Regions from separate parts of the Streptomyces sp. NPDC055254 genome, predicted to be linked through region 2. Evidence: riboswitches for the same ligand, from Rfam matches in the RefSeq annotation. Region 2 holds a riboswitch; the other holds the start of a gene.
What was found. A riboswitch is a leader RNA that binds a small molecule or an ion and turns the genes downstream of it on or off. The one in region 2 is predicted to bind cyclic di-AMP.
Positions count from the first base shown of each region.

Region 1: another riboswitch for cyclic di-AMP. It lies ahead of ACWFQ8_RS05505 (LysM peptidoglycan-binding domain-containing M23 family metallopeptidase); the one in region 2 lies ahead of ACWFQ8_RS18995 (transglycosylase family protein).

Region 1 covers NZ_JBSGQV010000003.1:329,910-335,331, forward strand. The annotation lists gene hpnH (adenosyl-hopene transferase HpnH) at 1-954, shown strand, start outside; gene ACWFQ8_RS05495 (aspartate aminotransferase family protein) at 951-2,372, shown strand; gene ACWFQ8_RS05500 (tyrosine-protein phosphatase) at 2,402-3,220, opposite strand; cyclic di-AMP (ydaO/yuaA leader) riboswitch at 3,532-3,709, shown strand; gene ACWFQ8_RS05505 (LysM peptidoglycan-binding domain-containing M23 family metallopeptidase) at 3,712-4,719, shown strand; gene ACWFQ8_RS05510 (SGNH/GDSL hydrolase family protein) at 4,881-5,422, shown strand, end outside.
Region 2 covers NZ_JBSGQV010000018.1:52,086-57,507, reverse strand. The annotation lists gene ACWFQ8_RS19005 (FtsB family cell division protein) at 1-201, opposite strand, end outside; gene eno (phosphopyruvate hydratase) at 307-1,593, opposite strand; gene ACWFQ8_RS18995 (transglycosylase family protein) at 1,868-2,578, opposite strand; cyclic di-AMP (ydaO/yuaA leader) riboswitch at 2,581-2,754, opposite strand; gene ACWFQ8_RS18990 (transglycosylase family protein) at 3,030-4,115, opposite strand; gene ACWFQ8_RS18985 (cytochrome P450 family protein) at 4,208-5,422, opposite strand, start outside.

The DNA of each region.
Region 1 (5,422 bases), on a different contig from region 2:
CCGCTGATCGTCGAGCTGGAACCGCTGTACGCCTGCAACCTGGCCTGCGAGGGGTGCGGGAAGATCCAGCACCCGGCGGGGGTGCTCAAGCAGCGCATGCCCGTCGCCCAGGCGGTCGGCGCCGTGCTGGAGTCGGGCGCTCCGATGGTGTCCATCGCCGGCGGGGAGCCCCTGATGCACCCGCAGATCCACGAGATCGTCAGACAACTGGTGGCGAAGCGGAAATACGTGTTCCTCTGCACCAACGCGATGCTGCTGCGCAAGAAGATCGAGAAGTTCACCCCGTCCCCCTACTTCGCCTTCGCCGTCCACATCGACGGGCTGCGCGAGCGCCACGACGAGTCCGTGGCCAAGGAGGGCGTCTTCGACGAGGCGGTCGCGGCCATCAAGGAGGCGAAGAGGCGCGGATTCCGGGTGACGACGAACTCCACCTTCTTCAACACCGACACACCCCAGACGATCATCGAGGTGCTCGACTACCTCAATGACGACCTCCAGGTGGACGAGATGATGATCTCGCCCGCCTACGCCTACGAGAAGGCTCCCGACCAGGAGCACTTCCTGGGAGTCGAACAGACCCGCGCACTCTTCAAGAAGGCCTTCGCCGGCGGCAACCGGCGGCGCTGGCGGCTCAACCACTCTCCCCTCTTCCTGGACTTCCTGGAAGGGAAGGCCGATTTCCCCTGCACGGCCTGGGCGATCCCGAATTACTCCCTCTTCGGCTGGCAGCGCCCCTGCTATCTGATGAGCGACGGCTACGTCCCGACGTACCGGGAACTCATCCACGACACCGACTGGAGCAAGTACGGCCGCGGCAAGGACCCGCGCTGCGCGAACTGCATGGCGCACTGCGGCTACGAGCCCACCGCCGTCCTCGCCACCATGGGCTCCCTCAAGGAGTCCCTCCGGGCGGCCCGCGAGACGATCGGCGGCAACCGGAGCGCTCGGGCATGACGCCGCCACCGGGAGGGAAGACGGAGGGAGGCCGGGGCGGGGGCTTCGACCTCGGCGCCCTGCTGGCCGCGCGCGGCGGGGAGCGGTACGAGCTGCACGCCCGCCACCTCAACCACCAGCTGCCCCGGATGCTGCGCACCATCGGCTTCGACAAGGTCTACGAACGGGCCGAGGGCGCGCACTTCTGGGACGACGAGGGCAACGACTACCTCGACATGCTGGCCGGCTTCGGAGTGATGGGCCTGGGCCGCCACCACCCGGTGGTCCGCCGGGCCCTGCACGAGGTCCTGGACGCCCAGCTCGCCGACCTCACCCGCTTCGACTGCCAGCCGCTGCCCGGGCTGCTGGCGGAGAAGCTGCTGTCGTACAGCCCCCACCTGGACCGGGTCTTCTTCGGCAACAGCGGCACCGAGGCCGTGGAGACGGCCCTGAAGTTCGCCCGGTACGCCACCGGCCGGCCCAGGGTGCTCTACTGCGACCACGCCTTCCACGGGCTCACCGCCGGCTCGCTCTCGGTGAACGGGGAGAGCGGCTTCCGGGACGGCTTCGCACCGCTGCTCCCCGACACGGCGATCGCCCTCGGGGACCTGGCCGCCCTGGAGCGGGAGCTCGCGCGCGGGGACGTGGCCGCCCTCGTGGTGGAGCCGATCCAGGGCAAGGGCGTCCTCGCGGCGCCGCCCGGATTCCTGCGCGCGGCCCAGGAACTCCTGCACCGGCACAAGGCGCTGCTGATCGCGGACGAGGTGCAGACCGGCCTGGGACGCACCGGTGACTTCTACGCGTACCAGAACGAACCGGGCGTGGAGCCGGACCTGGTCTGCGTCGCCAAGGCACTGTCCGGCGGCTACGTGCCGGTCGGCGCGACCCTGGGCAAGGACTGGATCTTCAAGAAGGTGTACTCGTCCATGGACCGGGTGCTGGTGCACTCCGCGAGCTTCGGGTCCAACGCGCAGGCGATGGCGGCCGGGCTCGCGGTCCTGTCCGTGATGGAGGACGAGGAGGTCGTGGCCAACGCCCGGGCGATGGGCGACCTGCTGCGCGGGCGGCTCGCGGCGATGGTCGACGAGTACGAGCTGCTGCACGAGGTGCGCGGGCGCGGGCTGATGATCGGCATCGAGTTCGGCCGGCCGTCCTCCCTGGGGCTGCGCAGCCGCTGGACCGTGCTCCAGGCGGCCCGCACGGGGCTCTTCGCGCAGATGGTCGTGGTGCCCCTGCTGCAGAAGCACCGGATCCTCACGCAGGTCTCCGGGGACCACCTGGAAGTGATCAAACTGATTCCGCCGCTGATCGTCGACGACCAGGACGTCGACCGGTTCGTCGGGGCCTTCCGGGCGGTCATGGACGAGGCGCACGCCGGCTCGGGGCTGATGTGGGACTTCGGCCGGACGCTGGTGAAGCAGGCGGTGGGCAACCGCTGACGTCCGGCCGGGCCCGGGACCGCGGGCCCCTACGCCAGCAGTCGCTCGCGGAGCCGCGCGAGGGTCTCGGGCGTCAGCCCGAGACCCTCCGCCAGATAGCGCTCGACTGAGCCCCACTGCTCGTCGATGGTCTCGAAAGCGGCGTTCAGGTACTCGGCGCGAGCGTCGAAGAGCGGGGCGAGCAGCTCCATCACCTCGGGGGAGCGGTCCTCGGGGGCGCCGCCGCCCCGGCGTATCCGGTAGCGGCGGTGCGGGGCGTTCGACTCCAGGTAGTCCGCGACGATCGCGTCGCGTTCGACGCCCAGCGCGAGGAGGGTGACGGCGATGGACAGCCCAGCCCGGTCCTTGCCCGCCGCGCAGTGCATCAGGGCCGGGACGCTGTCCTCCGCGAGCGCGTGCACCACCCGGCTGTGCTCGGCGGTGCGGTGCCTGATCATCTGGCGGTAGGAGTTCGCCATCCGGGCCGCGGCCTTTCCGTCGCCGAGGACGGAGCGGAGCTGTTCGAGGTCGCCCTCGCGGACCATCTTCCAGAACTCCCGGCCGTCCGCGGGGTCCGAGAGCGGGATGTTGACGTTCCGTACGCCGGGCAGCTCGATGTCGGCGCCCTCCAGGGAGTGGTCGGCGTTGTTGCGGAAGTCGAAGACGGTGTGGAGGCCGAGCGAGGCGAGGAATTCTGCATCGGTATCGGTGGCATGTGCCAGATGTCCGCTTCGAAACAGTCGTCCCGGCCTGACCCTTCGCCCGTCCACGGTCGGCAACCCGCCCACATCGCGGAAATTGCGCACACCGGACAACTCCGGCTCGGGCTGCGGCTGTGCGGGCGGCGCCAGGGGTATCTGCTGGGTCACGGGAACTCCTCCACTGCGTCGTGGCGTGTCCGAATTGGGCTACTTGGCACTAACTTGCCGTAGACGGAGGCCAGATCGCGCGCCTCCCCGTGAGCCAGATCATACGGTGACCGTGCGTGCCTGATCGCGGAAGGCGAATGGCCCAGCCAGGGCGGTTGTTGGCGGGGTGGAATGGACAGAGGGTGACCGGAATTCCGTCGATCCCTCACCCCTGTGAATCCGTCCGGGAATTCATGGCTTGTTACCTGCGGTCGGACTCGATTACCTTCGCGATCGATCCGGGTGGACCGCCTAATCCTGCCGCCTCCCGGAAACCGCACCCGACTATTCATCGCGCGCGGCAGGAGCGGGGGACCCAGGTAAGCCGCTGTTCCGGATCTCCGTATCCGGACAGCTCGGGGTGAAGCCGTACATGTCTCGCACATGGACGGCCGGACATCTCCAGTCCGAACCCGACAGCTCACCTCGTAGGCGACGGAGAGGAATTCGCCATGCCTGCAAAGGGTAAGCACCGCCGTCCCAAGTCCCTCTCGATATCGCGCGGTTTCGCCGCCGCCGGTACCGGTGGCGCAGCCCTCGCGCTGCCGCTGATGGGTGCCGCCGGCGCCCAGGCGGCCGGCGCGCCGGCCGCGGTCCCCGCGGTGGCCCCCGCCGCGGCGCCGCAGCTCCAGACCCAGGCGCCGGTGTCGCTTCAGGCGGCGCCCGCGACGGCGCAGGCCGCCCCGGCCGTGTACACGGTCGTGCCGGGCGACTACCTCTCCAAGATCGCGGCCGAGCGGCAGCTGTCCGGCGGCTGGGAGCGGCTGTACGCCGACAACCGCGAGGCCGTCGGCTCCGACCCGTCGCTGATCCATCCCGGCCTCAAGCTCACGCTCGGCGCTGCGGGCAAGGCCGCCCCGACGCAGGCCGCCCCGGCCCCGGCGCCCGCCGAGAAGTCCTCCCAGAAGGCCCCGGCGGCCGGCAAGGGTTCCGCGACCGAGCAGGACGAGCCCGCCGCGGCTCCCGTCCGCAAGCCGCAGTCGCAGCCGAAGCAGCAGTCGCAGGGCGCCGGCACCTCCACCGGTTCCGCGGCGGGCTCGAACACCGTCGCCGCGGGCGGCTTCGTGGCTCCCGTCAGCGGCGGGGTCTCCACCCAGTACCGGGTCGCGGGTGCCATGTGGTCCTCCGGCTACCACACCGGGCTCGACTTCATGGCGAGCTCCGGCACCACCGTCAAGGCCGTCGGCGCGGGCACCGTGGTCTCCGCCGGCTGGAGCGGTTCGTACGGCAACGAGGTCGTCATCCGGCACGAGGACGGCAAGTACTCCCAGTACGCCCACCTGTCCTCGCTGTCCGTCTCGTCCGGCCAGAGCGTCACCGCCGGCCAGCGCATCGGCCTCTCCGGCTCCACGGGCAACTCGACCGGTCCGCACCTGCACTTCGAGATCCGCACGGGCCCGTCCTACGGCTCGGACATCAACCCGCTGAGCTACCTCCGCTCGAAGGGTGTGACCATCTGACGGCACCCGCCGTCCGGCACCGACACGCGTGAGGCCGGGACCCGAGGGGGGTCCCGGCCTCACGCGCACGTATTCCTCGTCCCCGGGTGGTACAGATCACGGTCCGTCAACCCCTCAATACGTTGGCGTAGGTCGTGCGCGAGAGTGAAGGATGGGCTCTCGTGGCAGCGACGACGACGACACTCAAGACCATCGGCTCGTACGCGGCGATCGGGGACAGCTTCACCGAGGGTGTGGGGGACCCGGGACCGGGGGGCACCTATCTCGGCTGGGCGGACCGGTTCGCCGTCCTTCTGGCCGATCAGCGCGACGAGAACGACTTCCGCTACGCGAACCTGGCCGTCCGGGGGCGGCTCCTCGACCAGATCGTGGCCGAGCAGGTACCGAGGGCGAAGAGGCTCGGCCCGGACCTGGTGACCTTCTGCGCGGGCGGCAACGACATCATCCGGCCGGGCAGCGACCCGGACGACGTGGCCGAGCGGTTCGAGGCGGCCGTGGCCGACCTGGCCGGCTCGGTCGGCCAGGTCATGATCACGACAGGCTTCGACACCCGGGGCGTGCCGGTCCTGCGGCACATCCGGGGCAAGGTGGCGACGTACAGCGCGCACGTCCGCGCCATCGCCGACCGGTACGACTGCCCGGTGCTCGACCTCTGGTCGCTGAAGTCCGTCCAGGACCGGCGGGCCTGGGACGGCGACCGGCT
Region 2 (5,422 bases):
GTACTGGCGCATCGGATACGCGAGGGCGACGACCAGGGTACAGAGGACGAGCACGAGGAGCGCCGCCCGGCCGGTGAGCCGGCTGCGCCTGACCTGGCGCCGCGTCTGGGAGCGGTAGACGTGCGCGGCGGTCCGCTCGCCGAGCTGCTTGAGCCTGGTCGCGGTGGAGAAGGTGGAGAACCGATCCCGGTTCCCGGCCATTGATCCCGCCTCCCCTGGTGCGCACTACGCAATACGTCCCCGCACACGGTACGGGACCGAGTGCGGGGACGTACGGAAGCCAGGCGCAGCCTTCGGTCGGAGCTGTCAGCCCTTGAAGCGCGGGAACGCGGAACGGCCCGCGTACACCGCGGCGTCGTCGAGGATCTCCTCGATGCGCAGCAGCTGGTTGTACTTGGCGACGCGGTCCGAGCGGGCCGGGGCGCCGGTCTTGATCTGACCGCAGTTCACGGCGACGGCGAGGTCGGCGATGGTGACGTCCTCGGTCTCACCGGAGCGGTGGGACATCATGCACTTGAAGCCGTTGCGCTGGGCCATCTCGACGGCGTCGAGGGTCTCGGTGAGGGAACCGATCTGGTTCACCTTCACGAGCAGGGCGTTGGCGGAGCCCTCCTCGATACCGCGGGCCAGGCGCTCCGGGTTGGTGACGAAGAGGTCGTCGCCGACGATCTGGACCTTGGCGCCCAGGCGGTCGGTGAGGGTCTTCCAGCCGGCCCAGTCGTCCTCGTACAGCGGGTCCTCGATGGAGACCATCGGGTACGCGGAGACGAGCTCCTCGTAGTACTCGGTCATCTCGGCGGCCGAGCGGGACTGGCCCTCGAACTCGTACTTGCCGTCCTTGTAGAACTCGGACGCGGCGACGTCGAGCGCGAGCGCGATGTCCTTGCCCGGGGTGTAGCCGGCCTGCTTGATGGCCTCGACGATGAGGTCGAGCGCGGCGCGGTTGGACTCCAGGTTCGGGGCGAAGCCGCCCTCGTCGCCCAGGCCGGTGGAGAGGCCCTTGGTGTGCAGGACCTTCTTGAGGGTGTGGTAGACCTCGGCACCCCAGCGCAGCGCCTCGGAGAAGGACTCCGCGCCGATCGGGGCGATCATGAACTCCTGGATGTCCACGTTGGAGTCGGCGTGCGACCCGCCGTTGAGGATGTTCATCATCGGAACGGGCAGCAGGTGCGCGTTCGGGCCGCCGAGGTAGCGGAACAGCGGGAGGTCGGAGGCCTCGGACGCGGCGTGCGCGACGGCGAGGGACACGCCGAGGATGGCGTTGGCGCCGAGCGAGCCCTTGTTGTCGGTGGCGTCCAGGTCGAACATGGCCTGGTCGATCAGGCGCTGCTCGGTGGCGTCGTAGCCGACGAGCTCCGGGCCGATCTGCTCGATGACGGCGAGGACGGCCTTCTCGACACCCTTGCCGAAGTAACGGTTGGGGTCACCGTCACGGAGCTCGATGGCCTCGAATGCACCGGTGGAGGCGCCGGACGGGACTGCAGCACGGCCGGTGCTGCCATCGTCGAGGCCCACCTCGACCTCGACCGTGGGGTTGCCTCGGGAGTCCAGGATTTCCCGGGCTACGACGACGTCGATGGACGGCACGAGCATCTCCTTCTGGGATGTGACGCTGGGTGTGCGGTGGCGTGTCGGGCCGTGGGACGGCCCTGCCGCTTAGAGCCTAACCGGCTCCGGGCACTGGGCCCGCCGACCGCCCGGGTCCTGGGACGAAAAAGGGCCCGAATACCCGCTTTTTAGGACATAAGGCTCTGTTTTTCGGGGTCCTGACGGTGCGCATGCCACCGCCCGGCGCGTGAGGGGACGCGCGCCGGGCGGTGGGGACGGACCTGCCGTGTGCTCACGGCTGCGGCTGTTGCCGCGGTGTTCAGCTGAGCTTCAGCTTCTGACCCGGGAAGATCAGATCGGCGTCCGAGACGATGTCCTTGTTCAGCTCGAAGAGCTTCTCCCAGCCGCCCGTGACGCCGTTGACCTCGGCGATGGTGCCCAGCGTGTCGCCGGCCTTGACCTCGTACGAACCGTTGCCGGTCTTCGGGGCCGCGGCGGCGGGGCGCTCGGAGCGGGTGGTGGGGGCCTCGGCGCGCTTGGTCTCCTGCTTGGGCGCGGCCTTCTGCTCGACCTTCTTCGACTCGGTCTTCTTCGACTCGGCCTTCTTCGACTCGGCCTTCGGCTTGGCCGGGGTCTCGGTGGAGCCGCCCGCGGAGGAGGAGTTCGACAGGCCCTTGCCGCAGTGCGGCCAGGCGCCCTTGCCCTGGCCCTTGAGGACCTTCTCGGCGACGGCTATCTGCTGCGACTTGGAGGCCTGGTTGGCCTGCGCGGCGTACGCCTTGCCACCGAAGGCGGCCCAGGTGGAGGACGAGAACTGGAGGCCACCGTAGTAGCCGTTGCCCGTGTTGATGGCCCAGTTGCCACCGGACTCGCACTGCGCGACGCGGTCCCACTCGGAGGCGGTGGCGGCGGTGGCGGTGCCGGCGGCCATCAGGGGTGCGGCGACGGCGACACCGGCGACGCCGGCGAGCGTGACGATACGGGCGGCCTTGTTGGCGCGGCGGTGCTTGCCCTTGCCGGAAAGCAGCATGGAGTTCTCCTCACCGACGCCTGCGAGGTGAGCTGTCGGGTTCGGGCGGATGAGTTGCCCGGCCGTGCGATCGGGTCGCACGTCTTAACCCCCAGCCGGTGGCGTGACCGTCTCTCAACGGCCGCTCCCGGCACTTACCTTGGTTCCCCCGCTCCTGCCTTCGGCGCTTGACGCGACGACTGTTCCCTCCGTCCGCCGGCAGGATTCGGCGATGCGGTCGAAGGAGCCCGCGGTGGCGAGCGATTCAGAAGGTAGACAGGTCTCTCCCCGATGTTCAACGAGCGACATCGGGGAGAAACGGGCCTACTTGCGTCCTTCCCGAACGCGTTTGCGCAGGTGAGGACGGGGTTTGCGGAAGCCCCGGGGCCGGACACGCCAGTTGACCGGAAGAGACGCATGTCTCACTTACAGAAAGCCGACAATCAGCACGTACCGGGTGCCCGAAGTGCCCCTATTTCGCGCTTAGATCCAGATTCTGGCCGGGCTTGATGAGGTCCGCGTCCTCGCCGATGACCTGCTCGTTGGCCTCGTAGAGCGCGTTCCAGCCCCCCTTGAGGCCGTTGGCGTCCGCGATGGTGGCCAGGCTGTCGCCGGCCCTCACCGTGTACGTGGGGTCCGACGCGGCGCCCGTCGTGACGGGCGTCTCGACGGCGGGCGCGCCGCGGTGCTTGCCGAGGCCCGCCGCCGGACCCGCGAGCTGGGCCGTCGGCTCCGTCGGCTCCGTCGGGGCGGACGGGGAGGCCGGAGCGCTGGGGGAGGCCGGGGCGCTCGGGGAGCCCGGGGCGCTCGGGGCGCCGGGGGCGGCCGGCGCCGTCGGGTCGGTCGCGGGCGGGGTGACCGGCGGGGTGGTGGGCGCCGTCGGGTCCACCGGGGTCGCGCCCGGTCCACCCGGGAGCACCGGGGCGGTCGGGTCCGCGGGCTGCACCGGAGCCGTGGTCGGGTCGTCCGGCGCCGGCATGACGGGCAGTCCGAAGGAGGGCGCCAGCGGGCCTTCCGGGGCGGTCGGCGACGGGCTCTCGGCCGGGGCCGGGGTCGGCGCCCCGAAGTCCGTGGGGCGCGTACCGGTCCCGGTGGTCGGCACCGCGTCGTCCGGCCGGGACGGCGTGGGGCGCACCGGCTTGGCCTCGCCCGGCAGGCCGGGGTCGACCTCCGCCGCGGGGCCCTGCTGCACCAGTCCGGCCGAGGAGGCGCACAGCGACCACGCCTGCGGTCCCTGCGCGGCGAGCACCCGCTCGGCCACGGCGATCTGCTGGGACCGGCTCGCGAGGTCGGGCCGCTCGGCGAAGTCCAGCCCACCGGCGTTGCGCCACTGGTCCTGGGTGAACTGGAGCCCGCCGTACGCGCCGCTGCCGCTGTTGGCGCTCCACGCGCCGCCGCTCTCACATTCGGCGACCTTGTCCCATGTGGAGGTGTCGGCGGCGGAGGCGCTGGTCGCCGCGAGCAGCGGCAGGGCCAGTGCGGAGCCGGTGACTCCGGCGGTGACGACCAGGGCGGGTACCTGGCGGGGGCGTCTGTGGCGGCCGTTCCCGGAACGCATGAAGGTTCACCTTTCGCATAACGGCGGGGTAACGGCAGAACCTAGCGGGCCTCGAACGTTTGTCACAAGTTTCGACGGAAACTGACTTCAAGTCAGCCGGTTTCACCCTGCTCCGGCAGCGTGAAACGGACCGGGAGCGTACGCAGTCCGCGCATGATGAGCCCCCCGCGCCAGCGCAGTTCGGACGGGTCGACGGCGAGCTCCAGGTCCGGCAGGCGCGCCAGGAGCGTGGCGAGCGCCGTCTGCCCCTCCAGCCGGGCCAGCGGCGCGCCCAGGCAGTAGTGGATGCCGTGGCCGTACCCGAGGTGCTGGTTGTCCGTCCGGGACAGGTCCAAGGTGTCCGGTTCGGCGAACCGCTCGGGGTCCCGGTCGGCGGCCGCGAGGACGACCAGGACCGGATCGCCGGCCGCGATCTCCTCGCCGCCCAGGGTGAGTTGCCGCGTGGCGAACCGCCACGTCGCCAGCTCCACCGGGCCGTCGTAGCGCAGGAGTTCCTCGACCCCCGTCTCCAGCAGGCCGCGCTCGCCGGCCGCCAGGGAGCCCTGCAGCCGCTCGCGCTGGTCCGGGTTCATGAAGAGGGAGTGGACGCCGTTCCCGATGAGGTTCACGGTCGTCTCGAAGCCGGCGAAGAGGAGGATGAAGGCCATCGCCGTGGCCTCGGCCTCCGTCAGGTGGTCGCCGTGGTCGCTCGCGCGGATCAGGTCCGAGATCAGATCATTGCCCAGATCATCCCTTTTGCGATGGATGAGCTCGCCGAGATAGGCGCGCATCTGCTTCACCGAGCGGGCCACTCCCCCGCGCGGGCCGCCGCCGTGGCGGATCATCATCCCGGCCCAGTCGCGGAAGTCGTCCTGGTCCTCGCGCGGTACGCCGAGCATCTCGCAGATGGCGTAGATGGGGAGTGGAAAGGCGAACTCGTGGATGAGGTCCGCCTCCCCCCGGCCCCCGGCCCCCGCCTCGGCGCGGACCCGCTCGACGATCGTGTCGATCAAGTGGTCGGTGAGCTCCTGCACCCTCGGCGTGAACTCGGCGACCCGGCGCGGGGTGAACGCCTTCGACACCAGCCGCCGCAGCCGCGTGTGGTCCGGCGGGTCGATGTTGAGCAGGTGCGTCATCAGCTCCGCCTTGCGCTCCCCGGGGATCCCCGTCTTGCCCTTGGCGTGCGCGGGCTCCGCGTGGTGCGCCGGGTTCTTGCTGAGCCGCTGGTCGGCGAGGGCTTGGCGGGCGTCGGCGTACCGGGTGACCAGCCAGGCCTCCACACCGCTGGGGAGCACGGTGCGGTGCACCGGGGAGTGCTCGCGCAGCCA